DNA from 2 places in the Shouchella oshimensis genome. Region 1 is predicted to be linked to the other one. Evidence: a T-box and tRNA genes for the amino acid it is inferred to sense, from the RefSeq annotation. Region 1 holds a T-box; the other holds one or more tRNA genes.

Evidence for each region. A T-box is a leader RNA that pairs with one kind of tRNA and senses whether it is charged. The one in region 1 lies ahead of NDM98_RS06575 (valine--tRNA ligase), so its partner is inferred to be a tRNA-Val.
Region 2: it has a tRNA-Val gene. The T-box ahead of NDM98_RS06575 (valine--tRNA ligase) is inferred to sense a tRNA for this amino acid. The anticodon was not compared.

Annotation. Positions count from the first base shown of each region.
Region 1 is NZ_JAMQJY010000001.1:1,206,896-1,221,934, reverse strand. It holds gene yihA (ribosome biogenesis GTP-binding protein YihA/YsxC) at 1-510, shown strand, start outside; gene NDM98_RS06640 (DUF3139 domain-containing protein) at 647-982, opposite strand; gene NDM98_RS06635 (LiaI-LiaF-like domain-containing protein) at 1,352-1,879, opposite strand; gene hemA (glutamyl-tRNA reductase) at 2,081-3,463, shown strand; gene NDM98_RS06625 (cytochrome C assembly family protein) at 3,645-4,295, shown strand; gene hemC (hydroxymethylbilane synthase) at 4,327-5,256, shown strand; gene NDM98_RS06615 (uroporphyrinogen-III synthase) at 5,240-6,043, shown strand; partial or broken gene hemB (porphobilinogen synthase) at 6,040-7,028, shown strand; gene hemL (glutamate-1-semialdehyde 2,1-aminomutase) at 7,022-8,308, shown strand; gene spoVID (stage VI sporulation protein D) at 8,697-9,692, shown strand; gene NDM98_RS06595 (hypothetical protein) at 9,714-10,166, shown strand; gene ysxE (spore coat protein YsxE) at 10,129-11,646, shown strand; gene NDM98_RS06585 (hypothetical protein) at 11,742-11,933, shown strand; gene NDM98_RS06580 (hypothetical protein) at 11,897-12,451, shown strand; gene NDM98_RS24900 (YszA family small membrane protein) at 12,386-12,595, opposite strand; T-box leader at 12,745-12,973, shown strand; gene NDM98_RS06575 (valine--tRNA ligase) at 13,016-15,039, shown strand, end outside.
Region 2 is NZ_JAMQJY010000001.1:931,356-946,394, reverse strand. It holds gene NDM98_RS05120 (L-lactate MFS transporter) at 1-1,227, shown strand, start outside; gene fdhD (formate dehydrogenase accessory sulfurtransferase FdhD) at 1,252-2,043, shown strand; gene NDM98_RS05110 (cupin domain-containing protein) at 2,141-2,485, shown strand; gene NDM98_RS05105 (LCP family glycopolymer transferase) at 2,628-3,614, shown strand; gene NDM98_RS05100 (NADH:flavin oxidoreductase) at 3,966-5,063, opposite strand; partial or broken gene NDM98_RS24565 (LysR family transcriptional regulator) at 5,203-6,058, shown strand; gene NDM98_RS05090 (ribonuclease FAU-1 family protein) at 6,471-7,064, shown strand; gene NDM98_RS05085 (GNAT family N-acetyltransferase) at 7,305-7,733, shown strand; gene NDM98_RS05080 (hypothetical protein) at 8,131-8,535, shown strand; gene NDM98_RS05075 (MarR family winged helix-turn-helix transcriptional regulator) at 8,829-9,278, shown strand; gene paiA (spermidine/spermine N(1)-acetyltransferase) at 9,301-9,819, shown strand; gene NDM98_RS05065 (S8 family peptidase) at 10,332-11,483, shown strand; gene NDM98_RS05060 (YrhK family protein) at 11,608-11,925, shown strand; gene NDM98_RS05055 (hypothetical protein) at 11,929-12,117, opposite strand; tRNA gene NDM98_RS05050 (tRNA-Val) at 12,339-12,412, shown strand; partial or broken gene nadE (NAD(+) synthase) at 12,801-13,612, opposite strand; gene nadD (nicotinate (nicotinamide) nucleotide adenylyltransferase) at 13,635-14,288, opposite strand; partial or broken gene NDM98_RS05035 (nicotinate phosphoribosyltransferase) at 14,349-15,039, opposite strand, start outside.

The DNA.
Region 1 (15,039 bases):
GAGATTGCCTTGGCAGGGAGGTCTAATGTTGGGAAGTCTTCTTTTATTAATAAAATGATAAACCGTAAAAGCTTGGCTAGGACCTCAGGTCAACCAGGCAAAACTCAAACTCTTAATTTCTATGAAATTAATGAAAAGATTCATTTTGTTGATGTACCTGGATACGGATTTGCTAAGGTTGCTAGATCTGTGCGTGATCAGTGGGGAAAAATGATCGAGCAGTTTTTTATGGAACGTGAGCAGCTTAAAGGTGTTGTCTTGTTAATTGACTCGCGACATAAACCTTCAAAAGAGGACAAGCTCATGTATGACTGGTTAATCCATTTTGAGATCCCGGTCATCTTAATCGCAACCAAATGTGATAAAATCCCCAAATCAAAATGGCAAAAGCATCTCAACATTATTAAAGACGAGCTTGGTAAACGAGAAGAAGACCAACTCATTCTCTTTTCATCAGAAACAGGTTACGGCAGAGAAACAGCATGGCGTACGATTCAAAAAGTGATTTAAGAAAAAAACAGAACCACTATGTTGATTAACTCACATAATGGTTCTGTTTTTTTTGTGTGTTGATTTTTAAGGGAGATTGATTTGCTTCCAATCAGCGTAGTCCTAATTGATTGTGTGATTAAAGTTTTACTATTACTTATTCTACGTGATTTCCTTCTCCATCTAAGCTTCCTGTTTGTCTTATTCCCTGATTGTCATTATATATATACTCGTATTCTCTTCCAGGTTCATCAGCAAACTCAACATACGCATTATAAGCATTTTCACGAGTATCTTTCCAACTATAAACGGTTCGTATATTTTTAATTTCACCAGGTTGATATTGACGATCCTCAATTAGGTGCACATAAGTAGCATCACCTGTTTTATCTAGCATAGCTTGACTTCCTGTAAAGAATCTAAAGATAAGGACTCCACCTATTATTATTACTATAGAACTGAATAAACTAATAAAAACCGTAGTTCTTTTCATTTTAATCATCCTTTGAAAAATTTCTGTTAGGTCTTTCTTTTTGTTCGATTTTTAATCTCGCTTCAAATGTACCCTTCTTGTCCTTTATTCTTAAAACTTTCGCGACTTGCCTTGTCTCGATCTCGATGTTTTACTAAGAAACAAAACTTAATCAAGTATAATAGCTAATAAAAATCAGACGCTCTCTCAAAGCGGACGGGATGGGGAGGCCGACTCCAGCGGGACTAAAGGGCAAGGTTGAAATAAGATGGCGCTAGCCAGATTAGGCTGGCGCCCGCCCAGCGAGACTTGCCCGCCATCCCGGTAGCGGTGTGACTACAGAATCCCGTTCCTCTCTTAATCGTAAAACCCAAACGACGAATGGATTCACTACCTCTTCTTCTGATATAAAAGCACAACGCCAATGATAATCAAAACAATCGGCCAAAAATAATCACCAAATGGAAGGAAGGCAGGATTTTGCAGGTAAGGCTTCCATGGCGACAGCATATACAAAGCGAGTAAAAATAACGCAATGCCAGGGATAAGTCCTTGGTGTTTTGTTCGAGTATAAAGGAATAAAAAGGACATACTTATAATTAGAGGATACATACCGATATGACTCGGCCAGAAAGAGAGCCAATTTAATCCATGAAAATGAATAGCTAAACCGACAAGTAAGGCAGCGGGAAACGACAGAAATCCATCATATTTACTCTGAAACAGTAGCGATATTCCAATGATAAATAGAATGGTCGGCCAAGTCAGGAGCTGATCGGCATAGGGAAGTGGAAACATCTGAAGTAGATAATAGGCTCCAAGTCCAATTAAAATAATAGCGGGCATAATGTTTATTGATTTTACTTTTCGCAGGTGACATTCCTCCGTTGATTCATTAATGACTTTTAAGCAGATCATTTGCACTGATTACGCAAAAGGCATACCATTAACAAGGTCAGTTTGTTAGACTTGAATTTATGGTAGCATAATGAACTAAAAAGTTCACATAAAATTACGATGAGAATGCCATAGTACATGTTATACTTATAAAGGATGTAACCGAGTACAACGTTAATAGATAAGAGTTTGGACCGTAATATTTTTTGGGGTGAGCGACACATGCACATAATACAAGTGGGATTAAACTATAAAACAGCCCCGGTTGAGATGAGAGAAAAAGTTGCCTTTCAGGATACGGAGCTCCCCGCTGCTTTAAAACAATTACGTGTGTCAAAAAGCATACTAGAATGTGTAATCATATCTACCTGTAATCGGACAGAAGTGTACGTCGTAGCAGATCAGCTTCATACTGGTCGGCATTTTACGAAAACATTTCTGTCGGATTGGTTTGATATTTCAAAAGAGGAGATCACACCGTATCTCCATATAAAAGAAAACGATGTTGCTGTAGAACACCTTATGCGTGTGACTGCAGGACTGGATTCAATGATTCTTGGGGAAACTCAGATTTTGGGTCAAATTAAAAATCAGTTTTTACTTGCTCAAACTGAACAAGTGACCGGTACTATTTTTAATGAACTCTTTAAGCAAGCCGTCACATTTGCCAAAAAGGCACATTCACTAACGGATATATCACATCAAGCTGTTTCTGTTAGCTATGCGGGTGTGGAGTTAGGAAAACGAATTTTTGGTAGCTTTGATAAAAAGAATGTCTTAGTTCTTGGTGCGGGTAAAATGAGTGAGCTGACTGCTAAGCATCTACATTCCAATGGCGCTTCTGAGATTACGGTTATTAATCGTACCGAAGAAAAAGCAAAAGAATTAGCGAGCCGTTTTTCTGGAATTGCTAGACCATTTCAAGAGCTTGGTGACGCACTTGTAGAAGCAGATGTTTTTATTAGTTCAACTGGTTCGCGTGACTTTGTTGTGACAAAAAAAGATGTTTCTTTTGCATTAAAAAAGAGAAAAGGTCGTCCGTTGTTTATTGTTGATATTGCGGTCCCACGTGATATTGATCCTGCGATTGCAGATTTTGATGATGTGTATCTATATGATATTGATGATCTGCAAAATATTGTGGAGTCGAACTTGGCCGAGAGACAAAAAGAGGCTGAAAAGATCGAACTTTTAATAGAAGCAGAGTTAGTACAATTTAATCAATGGTTAAATACATTAGGGGTTGTACCAGTGATTACAGCCTTGCGTTCTAAAGCTTTGGCTGTACAAGCTGATACGATGGAAAGTATTGAACGGAAACTGCCACATCTATCTGAGCGTGACCGCAAAGTCTTACGCAAGCATACAAAAAGTATTGTGAATCAATTGCTACGTGATCCAATAACCCGTATTAAAGAGCTTGCTTGTGAAGGTGACTCAGAGGATTCACTAGATCTGGTTACTAAGATGTTTGCTCTTGAGATGGAGTTAGCCGAGCAAGAAAAACAAGCCTGTATGCGGGCGGCAGAGGATCAATGGGAACAAAGCAAGCAGTTGGATTATGCTGCGGTTTCTACTGAAGAAAAGGCGGTTGTTCGCTCCTAATAAGGAGTTCCTACTATGAGCTTGGATTTATCCTATTACTGTTATTTTATACAGCTTTAGTGTCCTCGGATACTTTATTGATTTTCTATTTAACAACCGGAAAGCCAACGTGGTTGCTTTCTGGTTGCTTTCTATTGTCTGGAGCTTACAGACAGTTTATTTTGTTCTGAGAGCACTGGAAATGGGGAGATTTCCGATTGTCACCCCATTTGAAGGGCTCTTTTTTTATGCGTGGAGTCTTGTGACGATTTCACTTGTTATTAACTTGAAATTCAAAGTTGATTTTTTGATTCTCGTTATGAATGTTGTTGGTTTTAGTATGATGACGATTAGTTTGTTTAAGCCTCATACAGAGGTTCCAGCTTATTTAGCAAGTATGCTTCAGTCAGAGTTGCTTGTGTTACATATTAGCTTTATTTTGATATCGTACACGGCTTTTACATTAAGCTTCTCGTTTTCAGTGTTATATGTTCTTCAACATCAGATGTTAAAAAAGAAAAAATGGAGCAAAAGGCTCGAACGATTTGGCTCGTTTCCATTTTTAGAACGATTTTCGTTTTTAACGGTGTCTGTTGGGTTTCCTCTGATGCTTATTGGGGTCATATTCGGCTTTGTATGGGCGTCTGTTGAAAATGATACGTTGCCGTGGTTTGATGTGAAGATCATCACCTCCATTTTGACACTAATCGTATATGGAGCGTATCTTTACCAGCGTGTGGTAAACTACAAAAGAGGATACCAGACAATACTTCTAAATGTTGGCGCTTTTTTAGTACTATTAATAAACTATTTTCTATCAGGGCAATATTCTAGCTTTCACATATGGACGTAACAACGCTTGAAATGGATGAATGGAGGCAGTTATGCGAACAATTATACTGGGAACACGAAGAAGCAATCTGGCATTAACTCAAACAAGATGGGTGATAGAGCAACTGAAACAGTTAGGGATGCCCTATGATTTTCAAGTAAAAGAGATTGTCACAAAGGGTGATCGAATTCTTGATGTAACCTTATCAAAGGTTGGTGGGAAAGGTTTGTTTGTTAAAGAAATTGAACAAGCGCTTGAGAATGGTGAAATTGATTTGGCTGTTCATAGTATGAAGGATGTCCCATCTGTTATGCCAGAAGGGTTTTCTCTGGCTGCCATTACAGAACGTGAAGACCCTAGAGATGTACTCATTTCAGAAGACCATGTTTCACTAGCTGACTTACCTGCTGGAGCCATTGTGGGAACAAGTAGTTTGAGACGTTCTGCGCAGATTTTGGCTAAACGTCCTGATCTTGAAGTGAAATGGATTCGTGGAAATGTAGAAACAAGACTTAGAAAGTTAAAAGAAGAATCCTACAGTGCTATTGTTCTTGCAGCAGCAGGATTAAAGCGATTAGGATATCCAGACGATTTTGTGACAGAATTTCTAGAGCCTGAAGTATGTGTTCCTGCTGTAGGACAAGGTGCACTTGGCTTAGAATGTCGCAGTGACGACCAAGAACTAATGGGCTTACTTGCAAAAATTAATGACCCTATTACCTCTCAAACGGTTAAAGCAGAGCGTAGTTTTTTACACACCCTTGAGGGAGGCTGCCAGGTACCTATTGCCGGTTATGCCATCATCAAAGACAATCAGATCACGCTTACTGGTTTAGTTGGTTCACCAGATGGCAAAGTGTTAATACACGATACACAAACAGGTAGCTCTCCGATTGAGCTTGGAGAATCTGTTGCCGCTGCCTTGTTAGAACAAGGGGCAGAAGAAATCTTAGAAAAGGTAAAAAGTGAACTTGACTCCTAGTCCCCTACATGGGGCTAAGGTTCTTGTCACACGAGCACCACTTCAGTCTGCTCGCTTTGTTAAGCAAATTGAGCAGGTGGGAGGACAAGCTCTACAAGTCCCTTTGATTAACGTGCGGAGAATGGCAGAACAAAAGGAACTAAAGGAAGTATTAGCTAAACTTAGTTCATTTAAGTGGCTGATTTTTACGAGTGTAAACGGTGTAAGATTTTTTTTAGAGCATCTGTCTGAAGAGGATCGTATAAAACTTCGTGACTCTGCAAAGATTGCCGCAGTTGGTTCGCAAACTGCTAGTGAATTAAATAAGTTCGGATTAGACATTCATCTGTTACCGAAAAAATATGAAGCAGAATCATTGGCAGAAGCCATATTAGAGCAAACAAACAAAGGAGATACGATTTTAATTCCTCGAGGAAATCTTGCTCGACCGCTTCTGGCAAAACGGCTTGTTCAAGCCGAACGTAAGGTGAACGATTTACCTGTATATGAAACTTTTTTTCCAAGTGTTGCAAAGGATACGATTACACATCTCGTCAGGCAGCAAACCAAGCTAAGTTTTCTTACATTTACAAGTTCGTCTACTGTTCGTCATTATGTAGAAATCGCACAGCAACTAACGAATGATGTAAGTCACTTATTCCCTGATGCAAAAATTGTTTGTATTGGTAACATAACAGCAGAAGAAGCTAGAAAAAACGGACTGTGTGTCGCTGCAGTTCCAGAGATTTTTACTACTGAAGCAATGGTAGAAGAGCTTGTTCGTTTAAAAAGGAGTGAACATTCATGACAAAATTGGATTTTGATCGGCACCGTAGATTAAGACAATCAGCGTCTATACGCAGAATGGTAAGAGAAACGAAATTAGATCAGGATGATTTTATTTATCCGATTTTTGTTAAAGAAACAGGTAGTGAAAAAACAGAGGTCGCTTCGATGCCAGGTGTTTTTCAATGGCCATTACATGAAGTACTAGAGGAAGTAAAAGAAGTTGTCGATTTAGGCATCCCTTCTATTATTCTTTTTGGTCTACCAGGAGAAAAGGACGCTGAGGGTTCATCTGCATTTCACGATCATGGAATCGTGCAAGAAGCAACACGGCTTATAAAAGAAGCCTACCCTGAACTGACAGTCATTGCTGATACATGTTTATGTCAGTTTACCGATCATGGGCATTGTGGTGTGATTAAAGATAATGAAATTGATAATGACCCATCCCTGCAAATCTTAACGCAAACGGCTGTTTCTCAGGCAAAAGCAGGGGCGGATATTATTGCACCATCTAATATGATGGATGGTTTTGTAACAGCTATTCGACATGGTTTAGATGAGGCTGGATTTGAACATGTACCAGTTATGGCCTATTCGGTTAAATATGCATCAGCTTTTTATGGTCCATTCCGAGATGCAGCACATGGAGCTCCTTCCTTTGGTGATCGGAAAACGTATCAAATGGATCCTGCAAATCGCGAAGAAGCATTACGTGAAGCTGAATCCGATCTAAATGAAGGCGCTGATTTCTTAATTGTAAAACAGCATTGTCCTACCTTGACATTATTCGTGAAGTAAAGAATTTTTCAGGTGTACCGCTAGTAGCTTATAATGTCAGCGGTGAATATGCGATGGTGAAGGCTGCCGCTCAAAATGGTTGGATTAACGAGCGCGAAGTTGTACTAGAGAAATTACTTAGCATGAAACGTGCGGGGGCAGATTTGATCTTAACCTACCATGCGAAGGACGCAGTAAGGTGGATGAAAGGAGCGAATGAATCATGAATTTCTCAAAGTCAAAAGCTGCTTTTGAACAAGCAAAACCACTAATGCCAGGTGGTGTGAACAGTCCAGTTCGTGCCTTTAAATCAGTGGATATGAACCCTGTGTATATGGAAAGCGGCAGTGGGTCAAAGATCCGTGATATTGATGGTAATGAATACATTGATTACGTGTTGTCTTGGGGACCACTGATTTTAGGACATGCGGATCCACAAGTGGTTGAACAGATTAAAAAGACAACCGAAAAAGGAACAAGTTTTGGGGCACCAAGTGAATTAGAGACAAAACTTGCTGAACTTGTGATTGATCGAGTTCCTTCTATAGAAGTTGTGAGGATGGTTAACTCAGGTACAGAAGCAACGATGAGTGCGCTCAGACTTGCGAGAGGATTTACAGGGCGCTCAAAGATTCTAAAATTTACAGGCTGTTATCATGGGCATGGAGATTCGTTGTTGATTAAAGCAGGATCAGGTGTTGCAACCTTAGGTTTACCTGACAGTCCTGGTGTACCAGAAGCTGTGGCTAAAAACACGTTAACAGTACCGTACAATGATATCGAAAGTGTTCGTTATGCTTTTAAGGAGTTTGGTGATGATCTGGCAGCGGTCATTGTGGAGCCAGTTGCAGGGAATATGGGTGTTGTGCCTCCTGAAGATGGTTTTCTTGAGACATTACGCAGCTTAACTGAGGAAAATGGCACACTACTCATTTTTGATGAAGTAATGACCGGATTTCGAGTTGGCTACCATTGTGCACAAGGAACATATGGTGTCACACCTGATTTGACTTGCCTTGGAAAAGTAATAGGCGGTGGGCTTCCAGTTGGAGCGTTTGGTGGCAAACGTGAAATCATGGAGCAAATTGCACCAAGTGGACCGATTTATCAAGCAGGAACACTATCTGGTAACCCATTGGCAATGACAGCAGGTTATGAAACATTATCTCAGCTGTCTGAAGCGGATTATGAAGTGTTTGCTGCTAAAGCAAAAAGACTAGAAGAAGGCTTGACAAAAGCCGCTGAAAAACACGGAATTCCACATCATATTAATCGTGCAGGCTCAATGATTGGCTTGTTTTTCACCAATGAGAAAGTAGATTGTTTTGAAAAAGCACAAACCTCAGATCTAGCAATCTTTTCTCAATATTTTAGATACATGCTTGAAGAAGGTATTTCATTACCACCTTCACAGTTTGAAGGAATGTTTTTATCAACAAAACACACTGACGCAGATATCGAAGCAACAATTGCAGCAGCAGAACGTGCATTTGCGAGAATAGAATAGGATCAGGACAAGAGTGTTTAAGTACCACCAAAACCGACCCATTATGTTGAGTAGCTCACATAATGGGTTGGTTTTTTTGTTCATTAAAAAAGAGAGTCAGGCTAAAGTTAGGACACGCACCAATCCAACAATCTCCATTTATTTTTGACGTTATATACCCAGTAATAATTTATTAAAATTCTGTAGCTCTCACATCCGGGAGCGATGAGTCTGCAGATTCCCCTTTCACTACTACACTCATTTAGAATCATTCGTCTCTATAAATTATCCGTATACTTCTGTCAGTCTCTTTTTTGTCATAATCCCCTTGTTTGCCGCATAGGATTTCCATGTACGGATTGTATAGGTACGAGTGTAAATGGATTTGATTTGATAAGGAGGAGTTAGTATGGCGCAGGAGCATCCCTCAAAATTAACGCTGACGGTAGAAGAATCGGTGTGGCTGAACAAAGGTCAGGAAATAGAAGAAATTCTCGGTATGTCTCTTTCTCCGGAGATTGCCATTAAGGAAGAAGGCAATCAAGTAAGCATTGTAGGTGGATTAAGGTTAGTAGGAGAATACCTATTGGCAGATTCAAACCAAGATCAAGACTCCGAGCAGAATGAAGACGATGGGTACCGTGAACAAGCGTCGTTTCGCTCCATTGAGGAAGTGCGTATTTCAGAGAACGGAAGAGGAGACTTAAAGCACTTTTTCCCGATTGATGTCACGATTCCATTAGATCGTATTCAAAATTTGCAGGATATCTATGTAGAAGTGGAGTCGTTTGACTATGATGTGCCTGACAAAAGCTGCATTCAGTTAACAGCCGATATCTCGATTAGTGGTATGACTGGGGCAGACGAGCTTAGCAGTCAGGAGGATCAGCCAGAGGATGTTCAAGATGAACCAAACAGAATAGAGGAAGACGAACAGGTTGTAGATACATCTTTTTCTTATGAAGCCTATCAATTACCGACTCCAACTAGCACAGTAGCAAGCGATGACTCAGTTGAACGAGTGGAAGTGCAAGTGGAACCTCCTAGTGAAGTGACAGAGCAAGCTAGCTACTCAGACTTGCAACGGATCACCCTCGCTCCACAGCAGTCTGAGCCAAACATCGAACGACAACAAACAGAAGAAGTAGAGATCGATGAAAACGAAGATCAGCCTCAAGAGGTAAAAGCGGAAAGAGAAGAGAATGCGCTTTATTTAACAGGCATGATGGCGAAAAGCGATGAGCAATTTACAAGATTAAAAATGTGCATCATTCAAGAAGATGAATCCCTAGATACAATAGCAGATCGTTATGATGTGACAACAAGTCAGCTAATTCGAACCAATCGTTTAGAGGCTGATCAAATTGAAGCGGGGCAGATTCTCTACATTCCGGTTCAGTCATAAGCCATGAAGGGAGGAGTCATCATGGACCTGCTGGAGGAGCTTAAGCAGCAATATGGCTGGAAAAATGCAGTATCTCTGAGTGAGGAAATCATTGAAACAGATCACGGATTAAAAAGAATTAGATTTTGGGAGGATCAAGATCTTTTGGACTGGCACATTAACTGGCGCGATCACTGTTATCTCGCTCCAGTTATGCTAGCTGACCGAATGATTCGGACAAAAGATGGAGATTCCTTCATTCCCTGGAACTCTTCTCGGGTATCGGTCCATGATGAAATCACACAAGCATTTAGTCAGCAAGAAAATGGACAGGTATGGGGAACCTTAGTAGGTTTAATGATTCGGTATGGATTGGAAACTAAGCTTGAGATCAAACCTGTGGTGAATGAGGAACCAGATCTCATGAAGCTAGAAAAACAGATCTGGCGTTTTCCACTTGCACTTCAACCAAGCTCTCAGAGATATGATTCATGAAGGAAAAACTCGTCTAAAAAAAGCAAACAATATTCGATCAAAACGCTCACAAGAAAATCCATTACCTCTCATAGACCGACTACAAGTAGGTGGGCACGCAAAAACGATACACGGCATGTTACATTGGGTTGGGGGAGATCAATACCCAGAACAAGGCTATCGATCCATTCAACTGTTTATACGTGAGTGGTACAGAGAGCATCCTACGGAGAAAATCTCCAACTTTTTAGATGCTATCGAAGATGTTTTTCCTGATTTTTCAAAAATTCAAGGTGGACTCTTACTCGCTGAATGTCTTATCCCATATGAACTGCTACCTATCCTTGAACTAGATTTGCGAAACCAATCAGTTGATTTGATTAAATCAACCATTCACACATGTCAGGAAGAATGGAACATATCAAAACGATTAGTAGAAGACGTGGCCGACTGGCTTGGATGGGAGGAAGTAGCACTCATGAATCAGTCTGTAGAGTACCCGTTTGAGACCATCTTGTTTCATTACGATATTTATCCAGATCAGATTGAAGAGATTGGAGCAGGTAAAGTAAAAAAATTAACCTCTCAAAGAGGCATGTTTGCTCTTAAAGAGACAACCTTATCTCAAGCGCAAGCCGATGAGCTTGTTCACGCCATGCATCGATTAACCAAACTTGGCTACAAACAGTCTGTACCACTTATCCCAACGAAATACGGAGAATACACGATCACGATAGGTAATGCGAGTTATTATCTAATGCCGTGGATTGAGTCTCCTGAATACACAGCCAGAGAGTCAATGGAAGAGAAGCTTATGGATCAAATGGGTGTGATTCATCGAATTACAGTCAAAACCCAAGAGCTTTCTCTGGAGCAATTAGAGCAGTCCTATCGAGAGTTATTGAAAAAGTGGGAAGCACGCCAGCTTCAGTTAATTCATTTTGCTGATCAGGCTGAACAAAAGATTTATATGTCCCCTTTTGAACTGACCTTTTTAACACACATCCATACACTTGACCAGATGGCGGAAGTGGCAAAAGCACAGCTTAATGACTGGTATGAGGCAGCGAAAGAGAAAGGCAAATACCGAAGTGTACTAAATCATGGTCGTCTGTCCCGTAGTCACGCCTTATTTACTCCTGAAAATGAACCTTTACTCATTAATTTCGAACGAGTAAGCTTGGACACACCTGCACGTGATCTAGCCACCTTTTGCCGGTATAGCTTCCCATATGCTCAGTGGTCAGATGAAGAAGTCTTGCGCTTGTTTGCACGATACGAACATCATTTGCCGCTACTTGATGAAGAGAAGCAGTTATTATGCAGCTATTTAAGCTTTCCTGAACCAATTGCGTATGCAGTGGATTCCTATCTTAAAAAGGAAAATGGTTGGAGCGAGCTTGCTCATGTGCAAAGGCTAGAAAAGAGAATACTTGCGATGAGAAAGGTACAACGATTAGCTACAAGATTGCTACCAGCATCCAATGAGACTCTATCCTAGACATGTTGCGAAATTCAGCCAATTTCCTTATACTGTATGTATTGCTCCGTGATCAAGATAGACAGAGTTGATATGGTTGATTGGAGGCACCTGTGATGGGCGAGGATTTAGTGAAGGATTATTCAGAGGATCTACATCTGAATGCGCAGGATCAAATACGGTATCAAGAAATGAAGACGTATCTTGAAACAAAACAATTGCCAAATGCCATAGCGAACCAGCTGCTACATACATTCCAAAAGCAGCTGTATTGGCGCGGAAAGAAAATGAAGGTAACAACCATCTAACAGGAGACGAAATTCAATCGTATTTTGATCGCGAAATTGGTCAGATAAGCAAAGTAGTGTGGCGCACGATGTTGTTCTCGATGATTGGGACTGGTTTTTTGATCTTAGCTGCTTTTTTTCTGTTACAGGCTGCTGTTCATTTTATCAGTGTTGCATCGTATGGGAATAGTGGTGCGACATTAACCCATGCATCGATTATGCCGTTTGTTATTTTTGGCGTATTTGGTTACGGTGGATTAGCGATCCTGACTTATGTGCATACCAATCGCCATAACGTACATAGGCCGCTCATTTTAAAGCTAACTGGATGGCTGAGTTTGATTGTCGGAACTGGATTCTGTATAGCGAGCATGTCACTTTGGGACGACATCCTCATCATCCCTTTAAATACAATAAGTAGTCTTTTATTTGCTATTATAAGTTATCTTATTTATAGGTGGATGGGATCCCCTCTAAAAAAGATTCAAGGAAATCGAGCAGTAGAGCACAATCAAAGCAACCAGCAGGAGAAAGTCTAAAGTAGTTGGCAGCAGTAAGGTCCTAATGGCTTGAAAACAAATGATAGGCAAAAGACATTGATAGCAGACTGCTTTTAGATACGACCATGGTCCCCATTTGTTTTTTGGTGGACAATAAGGTGGCCGCTTATTTCGATGGAACACGTGCACATCCCCCTTTTATACGCCCTTTTTTTACATACTATGCAGAACTCGCGTGGAATGGGAAACAAACCGGATTAAGCTCGGGAAAAATAGGCAATGCTAATATTGACGAAAGTGATGCAACAAGATAGAATAATATATATTAAAATAGACATGCAAAGATCGGGAAGAGTATACGTGACCCCTCACAGAAAGAGAAGTCCATTGGCTTGGAAGATTTCTCAGGTAGGTTAGGTAGAAGGTCGCCCGTGAGCAGCCTTGCTGAACATTCAGTAAGCAAGGACGGGTGCTGGCCGTTAACAGATTGAGTGTGCATTAAGTAGAGATTATCTGCCTTTTGCAAACAAAGGTGGTACCGCGAAACCCTTCGTCCTTTGAGATGGAGGGTTTTTTTGTATGAAAAAAAAGGAGGCAGTAGGTATGGAACAACACAAAAAAGAAATGCCAACCAAATACAACCCAAAAGACACTGAAGCAAAATGGTATGACTATTGGATAAAGGGTAAGTTCTTTGAAGCAACAGGGGACGAGAACAAAACACCTTATTCAATTGTTATTCCACCACCAAACGTAACTGGAAAACTTCATCTTGGTCATGCATGGGATGCTACACTTCAAGACATTTTAGCCAGAACAAAACGGATGCAAGGCTACGACACCTTATGGCTTCCAGGAATGGACCATGCAGGGATTGCAACTCAAGCAAAAGTAGAAGCAAAGCTAAAAGAAGAAGGCGTAACACGTTATGATTTAGGAAGAGAAGCATTTGTCGAAAAAACATGGGAGTGGAAGGAAGAATACGCTCAGTTTATTCGTGACCAATGGTCTAAAATTGGAATCTCAGTTGACTATTCACGCGAACGTTTTACTTTAGATGAAGGCCTATCAAAAGCGGTAAATGAAGTTTTTGTTAAGCTCTATAATAAGGGACTCATCTATCGTGGTGAATACATTATCAACTGGGATCCTGCAACAAAAACGGCTCTATCTGATATCGAAGTTATTCACGAAGATGTTCAAGGTGCTTTCTATCATATGAATTATCCACTAACAGATGGTAGTGGCGAAATAGAAGTAGCAACAACCCGTCCAGAAACGATGCTTGGTGATACGGCTGTAGCGGTTCACCCTAAGGATGAGCGATATGCACATTTGATTGGGAAAACCGTTACCTTACCGATTGTTGGACGAGAGATTCCAATTGTTGCAGATGATTACGTGGACATGGAATTTGGATCAGGTGCTGTAAAAATCACACCAACCCACGATCCAAATGACTTTGAAATTGGGAATCGCCACAACCTTGAGCGAATCCTTGTCATGAATGAAGATGGAACAATGAACCAAAATGCGGCTCAATATAACGGTTTAGATCGATTCGAATGCCGTAAGCAAATTGTTGCAGACTTACAAGAACAGGGAATTCTCTTTAAAATTGAGGAACACACGCACTCTGTTGGTCATTCAGAACGAAGTGGAGCAGTTGTTGAGCCTTACTTATCAACACAATGGTTTGTAAACATGCAGCCACTTGCGGATGCAGCCGTTGCATTACAAAAAACAGATGACAAAGTAAATTTTGTCCCTGACCGTTTTGAAAAAACCTACCTACGTTGGATGGATAACATTCGTGATTGGTGTATTTCTCGTCAGCTTTGGTGGGGACATCGAATTCCTGCATGGTATCACAAAGAAACTGGTGAGATCTATGTTGGACATGAGGCACCAGAAGACGCTGAAAACTGGGATCAAGACAATGATGTACTGGATACTTGGTTCAGTTCAGCATTATGGCCATTTTCAACAATGGGTTGGCCAGATGAAGAAGCAATTGATTTTAAACGATACTACCCAACAAGTGCCCTTGTAACAGGATACGATATCATCTTTTTCTGGGTAGCTCGTATGATTTTCCAAGGAATTGAATTCACTGGAGAACGCCCGTTTAACGACGTATTGATTCACGGATTAATTCGTGCTGAGGACGGACGTAAGATGAGTAAGTCACTAGGCAATGGTGTTGACCCGCATGATGTTATTGACAAATATGGAACTGATGCCTTGCGCTTTTTCTTAACAACAGGCAGTTCCCCGGGAAATGATTTGCGCTTTTACTGGGAAAAAGTCGAAGCAACATGGAATTTCGGAAATAAGATCTGGAACGCATCCCGATTCGCTCTCATGAATATGGAAGATTTGGGTTATGATGACATTGATCTTAGCGGCGAGAAAAACGTAGCAGACAAGTGGATTCTGACACGCCTGCAAGAAACGATTAAAGATGTGACCCGTCTTATTGATAAATATGAATTTGGCGAAGTGGGCCGACTGCTTTATACTTTCATCTGGGACGATTTATGTGACTGGTATATTGAAATGGCAAAGCTCTCTCTATACGGAGAGGACGAAGCTGCGAAAAAAACAACACGCTCTGTCTTAGCTTA
Region 2 (15,039 bases), 280 kb from region 1:
TTTATTGCGTTGGCAGCTGTTGGTATTCATATCTCGATCGGTTCCGTTTATTCTTGGAGTGTTTTTACCAATCCGCTAAGTAATGAGCATGACTGGAGTTTGAGTGAAGTTCAACTTACGTTTAGTATCGCCATTCTTTTTCTTGGTTTGTCCGCTGCTTTTATGGGTCACTTTGTTGAAAAATATGGGCCTAGAAAATCAGGTCTAATTGCATCAATCTGTTTTGGAATAGGTATTCTAGGCTCAGGTTTCGCTAATGAAATTGGATCGTTATATTTATTGTATTTCTTCTATGGTGTACTTGGGGGAATTGGGCTAGGTATCGGTTATATTACACCCGTTTCCTCATTAGTAAAATGGTTCCCTGACCGAAGGGGGTTAGCAACAGGTCTAGCGATTATGGGGTTTGGTTTTGCCTCTTTAATTGCAAGCCCTGTGTTTGAAGCGATGATTAACTGGGTTGGCATCTCAGGTACATTTTTTATCACTGGTGGTATTTACTTTATCTTAATGTTTGCTTCCTCATTATATTTAGCTCCACCGCCAGAAGGCTGGAAGCCAAAAGCAATGAAAGAAAAGAAGCAAAAGAAAGAAAAGTCCAAGAAGAAGGAACAGCCTGCTGATCTATCTCAACTAACGGCTAATGAAGCCGTCAAAACCATTCGATTCTGGGCACTTTGGGTCATGCTTTTTATCAATGTGTCCTGTGGGATTGCAATTATCTCCGTTGCTTCACCCATGGCACAGGACGTAGCGGGATTAACAGCAGGAGCTGCAGCAACGATGGTCGGAATTATGGGATTATTTAATGGGTTTGGGCGAATTGGTTGGGCATCTGTGTCGGATTATATAGGCAGACCAAATGTGTATACATCCTTTTTTGCCATCCAACTCGTTGCGTTTGCATTGTTACCAATCGTTTCAAATGAATATGTGTTTCAGCTGCTTATTTTCATCATTCTCTCTTGTTATGGTGGAGGATTTGCCTCTATTCCGGCTTATATAGGAGATTTGTTCGGAACAAAACAGCTTGGTGCCATACACGGGTATATTTTAACGGCTTGGGCCGCAGCTGGTCTGGCTGGACCCTTAATTGTTGCATACTTGCGTGAGACAACAGAGAGTTATACCTTAACAATGTATATATTTGCAGGAGCATTTGCCGTTGCGTTGGCTGTCTCCCTGATGATTCGAGTGAACATCAAAAAGATACGCGAACAAACCTAATCGTAAGAGAGCATGGTGAATAAAATGGAACCATCGATTACAACAACTCGATCAATTGTCCGATATTCTTTAGAGGGGGCAAAAGAAGTAGAAGATACCATCGCTTCTGAATATGCCCTAACGATCAAAATCAATGGCAGTGAACTTATGACAATGGTCTGCACACCAGACTATATCGAGGATCTAGCTGTTGGCTATCTGGTTTCTGAAGGCATCATTAAAAGGTATTCAGATATCAAAAACATGAGAGTAGATCATAAGCAAGGATTTATCCACATTAATTCAGATCGTCTAAATCCTCTCTATGCAAAACTTCAACAAAAACGATACCTTACCTCCTGCTGCGGTGGCAGCAGGCAAGGTTTTGTTTTTGCGCAGGATGCGTTGAATACTCAAAAAATAAAAAAACAATCTGTTCAATTAAAGCCTGAGGATTGTTTCTTCTATATGAATCAATTGCAGAATTCAGCGGATATCTTTAAACAAACAGGAGGGGTACATAATACGGCATTATGCAATGAAGATGGCATGATGTTAAGTCGAATGGATATTGGGCGTCATAATGCACTAGATAAAATATATGGCTATTGCTTGCGTCATGAGCTTTCATTAGAAGGAACGTTTTTATTATTTAGTGGACGGATATCTTCTGAGATTTTGTTAAAAGCGGCAAGGATTGGTTGTGAGATTGTTTTGTCAAAATCGGCACCAACAGAACGAGCCATTGAACTTGCAGAAGAACTCGGAATCACTACGGTTGGATTTATCCGGAATCAGTCCTTTAATGTCTATACTTGGCCAGAACGAATAGGATAGAAAATAGACTGTATCGCAATTTTTCTGACAAATAGGCTTTCGTGAACTGTAGGAATTTGATAAGATAACGGTTAAGGCAAAAAGGAGTGACTGAATAGTGGAAGTGTTTCGATTTGGACCTGAAACAGGCAAACCGATAAGACAATTTGAATCACAAGCGCTAATGTCGAAAATTTGTCACACAACCTCTGAAACAAGAATGAGTTGTGTACATCTAGATACAGATGGATTAATCGGATTTCACGAAGCAAAAGTTCCTCAATTAATGCTCGTTGTTTCAGGCAATGCAACGGTTTCAACTGCTGATAAAACAGATGAAGTAGGTGTAGGAGATGCCGTTTTTTGGAAAGAGGGAGAACATCATCAAACGACCTCAACTATTGGCATGACTGCCCTAATTATTGAATCAGAAACGCTTAATCCTAATCTATTACGTAAATAGATTGTTGTAGATTTATGTAGATTTATGGTATTATCTTTATGTTTAGAAAGTTATCATGTATGATGAGTGAATGTTAAATAATAACTACTTAAAAAAAACGATGTATATCTTATATGTAATGAAAAAAAAGTGAGGTTTAATTATGGAAAATGGTTCACGAAAGCAGAGGCGGGGGAAGCGTAAATCAAGGCGCGTTCTAAAAACCCTGCTTATTTTGGCAAGTTTGATGCTACTTATTGTCGGTGGTGGAGTAGGTTATCTCTACGTGAAAGCAAAAGGTGCGGAGAATGAATTTCACTCGACTTTAGAGCGAGGCGAGAAATCAGAGCTTCGAACAGAAGCCGTAGATGTAGGTAAGCACAACTTCTCAGTATTATTACTTGGTGATGATGCACGTCCAGGTGAAGATCATGCCAGAACAGATGCAATCTTAGTTGCAACGTTTAATCGTTCGGAACGATCTATTATTCTTACTAGTATCCCACGAGATTCGTATGTAGAAATTGTTGGTAGAGGTACACAGGATAAAATTAACCATGCCAATGCATTTGGCGGAATTGACATGACTGTTGCAACGGTTGAGAATTTTCTCGAAATTCCGATTGATTATTATGCAACAGTAAAATTTGATGGCTTTAAAGATATCGTTGACGCATTAGATGGTGTCGATGTAGATGTAAAGTATACGTTTGATTTCACAGAAGGTGGAAAAACACTTAACTTTACTGAAGGAGAATCAGAGTTAGATGGTGAACATGCGTTAGCATACACTCGTGAGCGTAAAAGCGCCAATAGCGGCGGAGATTTTGGACGAGGACAGCGTCAATCACAAGTAATGGCAGCGATTATTGACAAAGCAGCTTCGTTCCAAAGTATTGATAATTTTGGAAGAGTGTTTGATAGCCTTGGTAATACACTTAGAACCGATTTAACCTTTGCTAACTTAGTAGCACTACACGGTTATGCCGGCTCAATTAGTGAAATTGAACAGCTTCAAATTGAAGGAGAACCGTTCAGAGGAACTGATGGTGTTAGTTATGTACGAGTAGATGATACATCACTTGCAAATACTCAAAATCAGTTAAAAGAACATTTAGGCTTACAACAGTCTTCAACTGTAGCACAATAATATAACGTTTATGTAGTGACCCTGCTTCTTTTGAAGTGGGGTTTTTCTATATGAAGGAGGTACAGCACAATAGAAAAGGTAATCGCAGTTTTTTTTAAAAGGACAGGGGCACTAGGTTGAGGATATTTTGAGGTTAAACTCGTGGAGGTTCGAGTACTTCGGTTCGCATATTGAAAAATTCTAAGTACCAATGCTTTAAGCCGTGGTTCTTTTTTATAAATCAACTTTAGAGTAAATTATCACTAGCTCTATCAATTAATTTTATGAATGAAACAAATAAATGTATTGAAATATAAAGAGCCTCCTTATTAAAGGAAGCTCTGCGAGGCACTAATTCAATTGTATTACAAATTATTCTATTTCAAAATCCTTAATGTTAGCTACTGGATGTAACACACTATCTGCATCAAATTTTGATAGTGGTTCATCATTTTGTACCTTTTTAATCCAGTCATGGTCTGCTAGAGCACCCTTACCTAACGCAACAAGATCAGCATCTCCACTATTTAATATCTCTATAGCTCGTTCAGGGTTCTCTAACTGACCGTTAGCTATAATTGGTAATTGACTATATTTTTTTGCTAATGAGACAAGTGATTTTGGTTCATTGTCATTGAAAGCAGGTTGCCATGCTTCAAACTCCGTAACATGAATATAGTGTTGACCGGATTCGCCTAACGCACTAAAGATAGTTTTTGCATCTTCTTCTTTACCTGACCATTTATACATATAGTCATTTACTTGAGATTGAGAAATCCTCATGCCTACCGTAAAATTGGGACTTACTGCTTGACTTACTTCCTCGGCAATTTCCACTAAGAATCGAACTCGATTCTCGGTGATTCCTCCATACTCATCACTGCGTTGGTTGGTGTATTCTGTAAGAAATGCATCTAGTAGATAACCATTCGCACCATGCAACTCAATGCCATCAAAACCAACGGATTCAGCTCTTTTGGCGGATTCGATAAAACTATTTTTTACTTCATTCATTTCTTCTCTTGTGATCTCCTTTGGAAGTTTGAAAGGACCCTCTCCCAAATAAAATTGTAATTGTTCTCCTTTCGGCTGAACAGAAGATGGAGCAATTGTTTCGTTCGTGAAACGATTTTCTTGAGAAAGTGGCCCTGTATGTTGTAATTGCATGAAGATCTTTCCACCTTCTGAATGTACAGCATCGACAACTTTTTTCCACTCTTGAGCTTGTCCATCAAAAGCTATACCAGGTTGGAATTGATATGTCTGACTATGTTTATCATCAATATACGTACCTTCTGTGATAATTAAGCCGAAACCTCCTTTAGCAAACGAACGGTAATAGTTAATCATTTTATCCGTTACAAAGCCTTCTGTTGTAGCGCTAATTCGAGTCATTGGTGCTACACCAACTCTATTTTTCATTTTTGTATGATTAATTCTAAATGAATCAAATAAGATCTTGTTATCCACGATTATTCCTCCTAATATGAGTGCTACTTAAAATTTGTTAACTATTTTATAGTTTAAATCGGTATTGAAATTTAGTAAAATAGATATATTAGATCATATCGTTCAATATATTTGAAGTGACATTAAAGGAGAGTTAATATTGGAACTTCGTCAATTAGTAACATTTAAAACCATCGTAGAGAAAAATGGATTTAATAAAGCTGCCGAGTACCTGGGGTATGCACAATCATCAATAACTACTCACATTAAAGACTTAGAGAAAGAATTAGGAAGTCCTTTATTTGATAGACTTGGAAAGAAGGTAATATTAACAAACTATGGGGTTCAATTTTTACCCTATGCGAATAAAATAATTGAGTTATATAATCAATCATTAAATATTAATAAAGAACCACAAGGAGATCTAACATTAGGAATTTCTGAATCATTGACGATTTGCCGAGTCCCTTTGTTGCTTCTAGAGTTTAAAAAGAAATACCCTAAAGTGAACCTTTATGTTAAGTCCCTAGAAAATTATGATGTAACTAAGAGTCTTCAAAGTGGAGAGATCGATATATCGTTGGTATTAGAAAAAGAAGAGTGGGTTCAAGAAGGACTTTATATTGAGGAGTTGATTAAGGAAACTATGGTCTTAATTAGTCCAAGCTTTTGAAAACAATGCTTCTAATACAGCTCTTTATTCTGATTTAAGATGCAGTTATAAGTCAGTATTTGATGAGTACATTTCATCTAATGATTTACACATTGAAGAAAGTTTAGAATTTCAAAGTATTGAAGCAATTAAACATTGCGTAAAGAATGGGTTAGGGATATCGTTAGTGCCTTTATTCTCAGTAAAAGAAGAAATAAAAAACCATATTTTAAGTGGGGAAATTGTTTCAAAAGATACTTCAACTCTTTCAACTTATTTAACGTACCATAAGGATAAGTGGCTCTCTCCGTCTATCATGAGTATGATTGAACTGATAAAAGAACATTCTAGTGAATGGAAATAATAGAGAACGAATAATTATGTTTTATTTATAACCAATGTTCGTTTTTAGAACGTTGAATGTAATTACAATTGTACTTCGAGTGATGCAGAATAGGGACATTATAGCTTCACCAATTCTTCACTACGTTAATCGAATGTGGACGTTTTTATATGAAATGTACGCAAATGAGATTGTTTGCAGGAGATAACACGTTTCCACGGCATTGAGTGCTTAGTGAGGTTGAACTCGTGTAGGTTTGATTCCTCCGGGCCGCTTATAGTTGTAACTAGTAGTACCATGGCTAATAAAGCTTTGGTGCTTTTTTATTTTTAATGGCAGGTTTTAGAAGAGAATTGGTGAATGTTTAGATAGAGGACTATGTTTATATGAAAGTTTAATAGGTTTTTGAGAATTACAGAAAGGTGTAATTGAGATGAATGAACTGTTATTTCATAATTTGCATTTACCATATGAGGTTAGAACGTTCGATATTCCCAAAGTGGGAATTAAAAGATTTGATAATAAATATCTTGTTTACGACGTTCTAATTGATAAACAAACAATACTTCGACACTACTCATTTAAAGAATATTGGTTTGAGATAAATATTAGTTTTGATATGGATGGAGAATTTCTTCAAGAATTGGATAAAGAAACAAATTTTGTTTGGAGTTACAACTTCGATATATGCTCTCCTTTTTTTGTAGAAAAAGGACAAGTTTATAATGTGGATTTAATGCTAGATGTATTAGTAAGAAGTGATGGGAGCAATTATCTTATAAAAGATGAAGAAGAATTCCTGGAAGGGTATGAAATGAACTGGTTCTCTGAGTATGAAAAAATAAACGCCTTAGAAAGCTGTAACAAGTTAGTGTCAATTATAAATGAATACAGATTGAGATCGTTCTTAGAAGAAATATACCCTTTCCAAGGTCTTAATCAATCCGGATTACAACCTAAATTGAAAAAGTCAAAATTAATGAACGACTCAATATTAGAAAAGAACAAAAGAATGTCTTTTTATTAGTATTCCTAAAGAATACACATCAGAAAGGGTTAATCGGTAAAAAAAGTTATTTGTTCTAATAGGTATTAGAGGTGTGTGTAATCAATATGGCCTCGCAATATGGAGAAGCAGAAAATGTAGGCCTCTTTCATCAAACGTGCAATGTCACATAAAATACGTTTCATTTGTTTTGTAGATCCAGTCATCATTCAGGATCATTCGATGCATGCGATTAAAAATTTTTACATGGAGGAGAAGGTAATGAAACTTAGTATAATGAAAAATGTTAACAATGAGAAAAAAACTTATATTGAGGATGAGCTTTATAAATATAACTTAGCACATTTTCCAAAAGATTTAAGAGGAAGGTATGAGCAAATACACTTATTTATAGAGGATGAGTATGGTAATGTCCGTGGTGGATTATTAGGTGAAGTCTGTTGGAACTGGTTAGAAGTAAATTATTTAATTGTGGATGAGGATATCCGTCATCTAGGCTATGGTACTAAGCTATTACTTGAAATAGAAAAAATAGCTTATGAGAAAAAGTGCGATTTTATAAAAGTTGAAACCCTTAGTTTTCAGGCATTAGAGTTTTATGAAAAACATAACTTTATCGTATATGGAAAACTTAATAATGTAGGGAGAGACTTCGAACATTACTTTCTAAAAAAAGTTCTAATTAATTGAGCGTAATTGAAAAGGAGGACTTCATAACAGACAATATTAAGGAATCACACAAGAATAAACTACATTAAAAAACGAACATTTCTAGCTTCACCAATTCTTCACCACGATATTTGAAAATGGACGATTATATATGAAATGGGCGCAAAGGAGTGCAAGTGGTGTGCGTGTTTGAAGGAGATAACAAGTTTCCACGGCATTGAGTGCTTAGTGAGGTTGAACTCGAGAGGTTCGAGTCCTGGGGTCCGCATACTAGTAGCATCAAGACTTTTAGAGCTTGTGTGCTTTTTATTTCATACACAGGTTAAAACTACCTTCTCTAAATTTTGTGAATAGAGTATGATTACTTGAAGATAGTTTCAAAATTTATTTAAGACAATAGAGGTGAGTAACGATATAAATGAAAACTGTTTTAATTCTAATAGGTATTTTGATGAATTTAATTGTTCTTAACTACCAGTTAGATTCATATATGCTATTTCTTTTTGTAGGTATCTTGTTTGGCATATATAAAGGAAATAAGGTAGGAGCTAATTTAAAAAAGATCTTTAATTTATATCGAATTAATTTTGCTAATATTAACAATAAAAGAATATCTGAATTCTTGTCAGCATTATTATTTGCTTTAAGTACAGATATACTAACGATTCAAAGATTTTTGGTCAACCAAGTTAACTCTGAAAATTTATTTTCTATAACAATCGTTATTCTTTATTCAACTGTCTTTGGATTAATATTATATCGTTTCCTCTTTATGAATATACTTCAAGAAGAATCTCGTAATATAAGGGAAGTGAAAGTTTAGCATTAATTTATATTAACTTAAGTAGAACTAAATCTGTAGGGTTTGTATAACGTGTTAATAAAAACGAATATTAATGTAGTCATCTCTACCGTTTCGCAAAATTAAGGGCCTAGTGAGGTTAAACTCGAGGAGGTTCGAGTCCTGCGGTCCGCATACCATTAGTACCAAGGCTTTCGAAGCTTTGGTGCTTTTTTTGTTTTATATTATTATTAATCAGAATAATTTTTGTTGCAAACGCAACAAAATGCAGATACATTATGAGTATATCTTTTAAAAAGAATTGAGGAGTTTGAATGGAAATACTGCGCGAAATTGGAATGATTGCAAGATCATTAGATTCTATTAGTAATATTGAATTTAAAAGATATGATCTAGCAAAAGGGCAATATTTGTATCTGGTTCGAATTTGTGAAAACCCAGGGATCATTCAAGAAAAGCTAGCAGAATTAATTAAAGTGGATCGAACAAGTGCAGCTCGAGCCATAAAAAAACTAGAAATCAACGGATTTATTGAGAAAAAAGAGGATGAACATAATAGAAAAATAAAAAAACTCTTTCCTACAGAAAAAGGAGAAGGTGTTTACCCTTTTATTATAAGAGAAAATGAACATTCAAACAGTGTCGTATTAAAAGGATTCTCAGATAAAGAAGTAGAAAATCTTTTATTATTATTACGAAGAGCTAGAAAAAATGCCGAAATCGATTGGGAATTTGTCAAAAAGGGAAACAAACGAAATTATTGAGTCAGAAGGAGCATGAGTTGGAATGATAAAAAGAATAGAAAAGTGCAAGCTTAAAGACGTAGAGTTAATTCAAAAGGTAAGTATTGAGACATTTAATGATACGTTTAAAGATCAAAATTCTTCAGATAATATGGAAGCTTACTTGTTAAAAGCTTATAATTTGAACCAATTAGAAAAGGAATTGAAAAATGATTCTTCCGAGTTCTATTTTATATATGTTAATGATAAAATCGCTTGTTATCTAAAAATAAACGTTAATGAGGCTCAATCAGAACAAATGGGTTCTGATTATCTTGAAGTAGAGAGAATATATATAAGAAAAGATTTTCAAAGTAAAGGTCTTGGAAAACATTTGTTTGAGAAAGTGATTACGATTGCAACTGATCTCGGTAAAAAGAAGATTTGGTTAGGCGTATGGGAAGAGAATAAAAAAGCTCTTGAATTTTACCATAGATTAGGATTTTTCCAAACGGGTGCACACTCTTTTTATATGGGTGATGATGAACAAATAGATCTAATCATGACAAAAATATTGGACTAGATATTCCTTAGGAGGAATATCTATTTATATTCCAAAGAAATTTAAGACTGATGATATTAATGAAATAATGGAAATTATAAAACAGAATTCATATCGAAAATTTGAATAATAGATTCTAAATCCTAAATCGAGAAAGAATATTTTTCATCCTTTAATAAATAATCAGGGGGAGTGTTTATTTCAATAGCACTTCCCCATTTAATATTATGTAAAGTCTGTTGTGTGTACTCAATATCTTTTTCACTTTTGATTATACTGTTCCGCAAATTTGAGGGTCAAGATCCGAAATATATAAAGCTCACTAAACAAATCTCTATCCACATGTGGGTGACTTTAGCATCTGTTTTTATCCTAGACATTAGACCTCTAGAGTAAACAATTTTCCTGTTAAGTAGATACTAAAGACTAGTTTTCTAGAAAAATGCTGTCGATTTCCCAATAATCAAGGTGAAATATTCGTGCTACTCTATCATTACCAGTTAAAGCTGGTCTAAAAATGAGGAGGCGACCAAATGAAAAGAAAGATTGGAAAACTTGTTGTAGGACTTGTTTGTGTAACAGCCCTTGTTAGTGTGACAGACTCAGCATCAGCTGCAGAAGAAAAGGTAAAGTACCTAATTGGTTTTGAAAAAGAAGCTGAACTTGAAGCTTTTACAGATGAAGTTGAGCAGGTTGGCGTATTCTCTATTGAAGAAGATCAGCAAAAAGAAGATTCGACTGATATTGATGTAGACATTATTTTTGATTACGATTATATTCCCGTATTATCAGTTGAGTTGGACCCTGAAGATGTTGATGCATTAAGTGAAGAAGATGGAATCGCATATATTGAAGAAGACTTTGAGGTATCAATCCAGCAATCGGTGCCTTGGGGTATTACTCGTGTACAAGCTCCAGCAGCGATTAACCGTGGAACAAATGGTTCAGGAGTAAGAGTGGCTGTATTGGATACAGGAATTTCTACACATAGTGATTTAACAATTCGTGGTGGAGCTAGCTTCGTGCCTGGTGAACCAAATACATCTGACTTAAATGGCCATGGTACCCATGTAGCTGGAACAATTGCAGCTTTGAATAACTCAATCGGCGTTGTAGGTGTAGCACCAAATGCTGATCTATATGCTGTAAAAGTTCTTGGGGCAAATGGTAGAGGAAGCATTGGAGGAATTGCACAAGGTTTAGAGTGGGCAGCTGCGAACAATATGCACATAGCAAACTTGAGCCTTGGTAGCGATGCACCTAGCTCAACTCTTGAGCAGGCTGTTAATTACGCTACAAGTCGCGGTGTATTAGTTATTGCGGCTTCAGGTAATAACGGTTCAGGTAACGTTGGATATCCTGCACGTTATGCTAATGCAATGGCAGTAGGAGCAACCGATCAAAATAATAACCGTGCTAACTTCTCTCAATATGGTGCAGGACTTGATATCGTAGCTCCAGGTGTAGGCATTCAAAGTACGTATCCTGGTAACCGCTATGCGAGCCTAAATGGTACATCTATGGCAACTCCTCACGTTGCAGGAGCGGCAGCACTTGTAAAACAACGCTATCCTTCTTGGAGTGCATCGCAAATCCGTAATCATCTGAAAAACACATCTACGAATCTAGGAAGCTCTACATTATATGGTAGTGGATTAGTAAACGCAGATGCCGCTAGTCGATAAGAGCAGGTTTTAATAAGAATAAAAAGGGAGTGGACTAAACGATGTCCACTCCTTTTTATTTTGACGATGTTTAATAAAACCATAAGCGGGAAACGGATAAAAATAAAAGGATAGGAGAGGAATTATGCTTTCAAAAAAAGAAGAACAAGACTATATTGATCTGCAAGCGGGGCGGTTTCGTCTCTATTTTAGAAAAAGATATCAGCTAATCACAACAGTAAATGACCTACTTATAGGTTTCTTTTTTGTGGTGGGAAGTATTCTAAACTTCTTCTCTTCCATTGAAATGGTAGGGAACTCGCTTTACTTATGTGGTAGCTTATTACTAGCAAGCAGACCCGTCCTGCGAATTATGCATGATGCATCACTACGAAATGAGATGAAGCATTCTCGTAATTATAACCCTACAAAATATCAAGAAGACGAAAAAACAACCAGTTAGTTGTTAGCTGGTTGTCTTCTCTTCATCGTTTATCAATTGAATGGACCATAATCGATCAGGTAATGTGTTTTTGTTTAACTTACTCGTCATTAACTCGGCATCAATAAGTGTTTTAAATCGTTTAACCGTAGGACTATTTGAATCCTTAAGCGCTTCTGTTTTACCATTAACTGTTCGGATGACATGATACATAGAATCGCCTGCCTACTGTATTAAATTAGGCTTCTACTAAGCCTTCTATCTACTATCTCATATCATCAAAAGATCCGGTAGTTCTGCACAAAAGACCATACTTTTGATTGAGCGTTTAACTAGATCAAAAGATGTGGTGATAGCTTACGGTAATGGTGTTGATTTATATTGACTTTATCAGATAAAAAAGGTACATTTATATATGTCTCAGATACATACTTGATCCGTTAGCTCAGCTTGGGAGAGCGCTACCTTGACAGGGTAGAGGTCATTGGTTCGAGCCCAATACGGGTCATACCGAAAACCCTTGATAGATAAGGGTTTTTCTTTTTGTCATTTTATTAAAATAAAGATCTTATCATATTCGGTGGAATTTTGGTGGCGATAACAAATTATTAACAAAAGCTTCGGAAGTATCCTTTTGTATAAGTGTTGATGCATGACTATATCTGTTTATTATTTATACTCTGGACCACTCGAAATGGTAAGCGTAAGCGAAAACACAACATATATATACCTTAGATCGTTAAATCTAATACTAGATATCTCCGAAACAGTCATTAAATTGTAGAAAAACCTTAAGATATTCCTCGAATTCAGGAAGTTTCCCAATTCGGTAGTGAAGACCAAATCCTTATTTCTTCATATATATCCCTATTCCACAGCTTTAGTTAGATCTAAAATTAGTATTCGTCAAAAGGAGTTACAGGCAACTGACGCTTATGTTCCGTAGACACATACCGCTCCTCAATAAGCTCCATCATTTCTTCAGAAAGCTGCTTTCCTTCCAAGTAATCATCCAACTGATCATAGGTGATACCAAGTTCGTGCTCATCGGATTGTTGTGGGTTTCCATCTAATAAGTCTGCTGTAGGGCTTTTTAAATAAAGCTTCTCAGGGGCACCAAAGGCATTGAGTAGTTCTTTTCCTTGCCTTTTATTTAATCCACTCAGTGGTAATAGGTCTGCACCGCCATCCCCGTACTTTGTGAAGAATCCGGTTAGTGCTTCTGCTGCGTGATCGGTTCCCAAAACAAGGAGATTTCCCATACCACCAATAGCATATTGTGCAATCATTCTCGTTCTGGCTTTGACATTCCCCTTATGAAAGTCGGATAGGGCAGAGCCAGTAGCTTGTAGATACTCTTTTTCGATAGCTACGACCGGCTCGAAAACATTAAATACGATGCTGTTGTCAGGGTTGATAATTGTAATGCAAGTTGTGCGTCCTCTTCATCCTTCTGACTTGCATAAGGAAGTCTTACAGCTGTAAAAGTCACATCAACGCCTTCTGATCGCAACTCTTCAACAGCGAGTTGAGCTAGCTTCCCGGCTAAAGAAGAGTCTTGGCCACCGCTTATGCCAAGTACATATCCTTTTGCCTTCGTTGATTTCAAATAGTCTTTTAGAAAGGTTATTCTACTTTTAATCTCTTGATTTGGGTTTATTGTCGGTTTAACGCTTAGTTCTTTTATGATTTGCTGTTGAATGGTCATGTTACATCGCCTCCGGATTTTTTTAATTGGTTGTATGTTTATAGATCTCGTTCGTGACAATATAATCATAGACATCATCTCGCATGAGGTATTGAGGGTACCTGCCCATACTGATCTCATCTCGGATATAGCTAGAACTGATTTCCATAGATATGCCTTTATCAACTAAATGAAATCTAGTGCCATCATGGTATTTTCGCAAAATAGGGCTTTTTGATATTTCTTTTAACATGTCAATATTGTCTCTAGACATCACAACAAACTTATTATTCTTTATTAATTCCTCTCTAAACTTCCACCTTTGGTGAGGCTGCACACTTTGGTTATCGATCTCAGCTAGAATGTCAGCACCCATAATGAAATAATGTTCGTCATCAGGGTATTTCTCTTTGAAGTATTCCATTGTGTGGTACGTGTATTGTTTGCCAATTCCTGCTTTTGCGTTCATTTCAAAATCATCAGCTTTAAAAATTGGATTGTCTTTTATCGCTAATTGGATCATATTCCATCTGTCTTCATCGCTTGCTTTCATCTTTTTTCCATCTCCACGACTGCTAACACATGGGACAAAAATAACGTATTCGAAGTTACATAGATCAGCTAATGTTTTTGCTAAGAATAAGTGAGAGTCTGTGATCGGGTCAAAAGATGAACCGAAAATGCCTACTTTACCCATTGGTTAAACCTCCAGTAATATCAAGATGATAGGGGAGGGTGAGCCTCCCATTGCTTGTATCTATTGAATTCTATCAGAGACTTTCTGTTTCACTTCAGCAATTCTCGCCATTTTGTTATCCCAACATAGTTGACTAAGATCTACAGGATATTCTTCTGGCATGACCAATCGTTTATATTCATCCCATAGAAGCTGTAGGTTAGACGTAACAAATGATCTAATCTCTTCTAGGCTAGGTTGAGTATAGACGCATTCTCCGTTATCGAAAATGATGTGATGTAGCTCAACAGCCTCATAATCTGTCACAACTTTTTTTACAAAGGTATGAACAGGGTGGAACATCGTTAATTGTTTTTCTTCATTCGGCTCTTCAGTATCTAACGCGATATAATCTCCTTCTGATTTACCGTTTCTGTTATTGATGATGCGGAAGACTCTTTTAAGTCCAGGTGTTGATACTTTCTCTGGGTTTGCGCTTATTTTAATCGTATCAACCATTTCTCCATCTTCTTCGATTGAAACAAGCTTATAAACTGCGCCTAAAGCAGGCTGATCATACGCTGTAATAAGTTTCGTTCCTATACCCCAAACATCAATTTTTGCTCCTTGTGATTTTAAATTCATAATCGTTTCTTCATCAAGGTCATTTGAAGCAGAAATGGCTGCATCGGTATAACCCGCTTCATCTAGCATTTTTCTAGCTTCCTTAGATAGGTAAGCTAAATCTCCGCTATCTAATCGAATGCCTTTA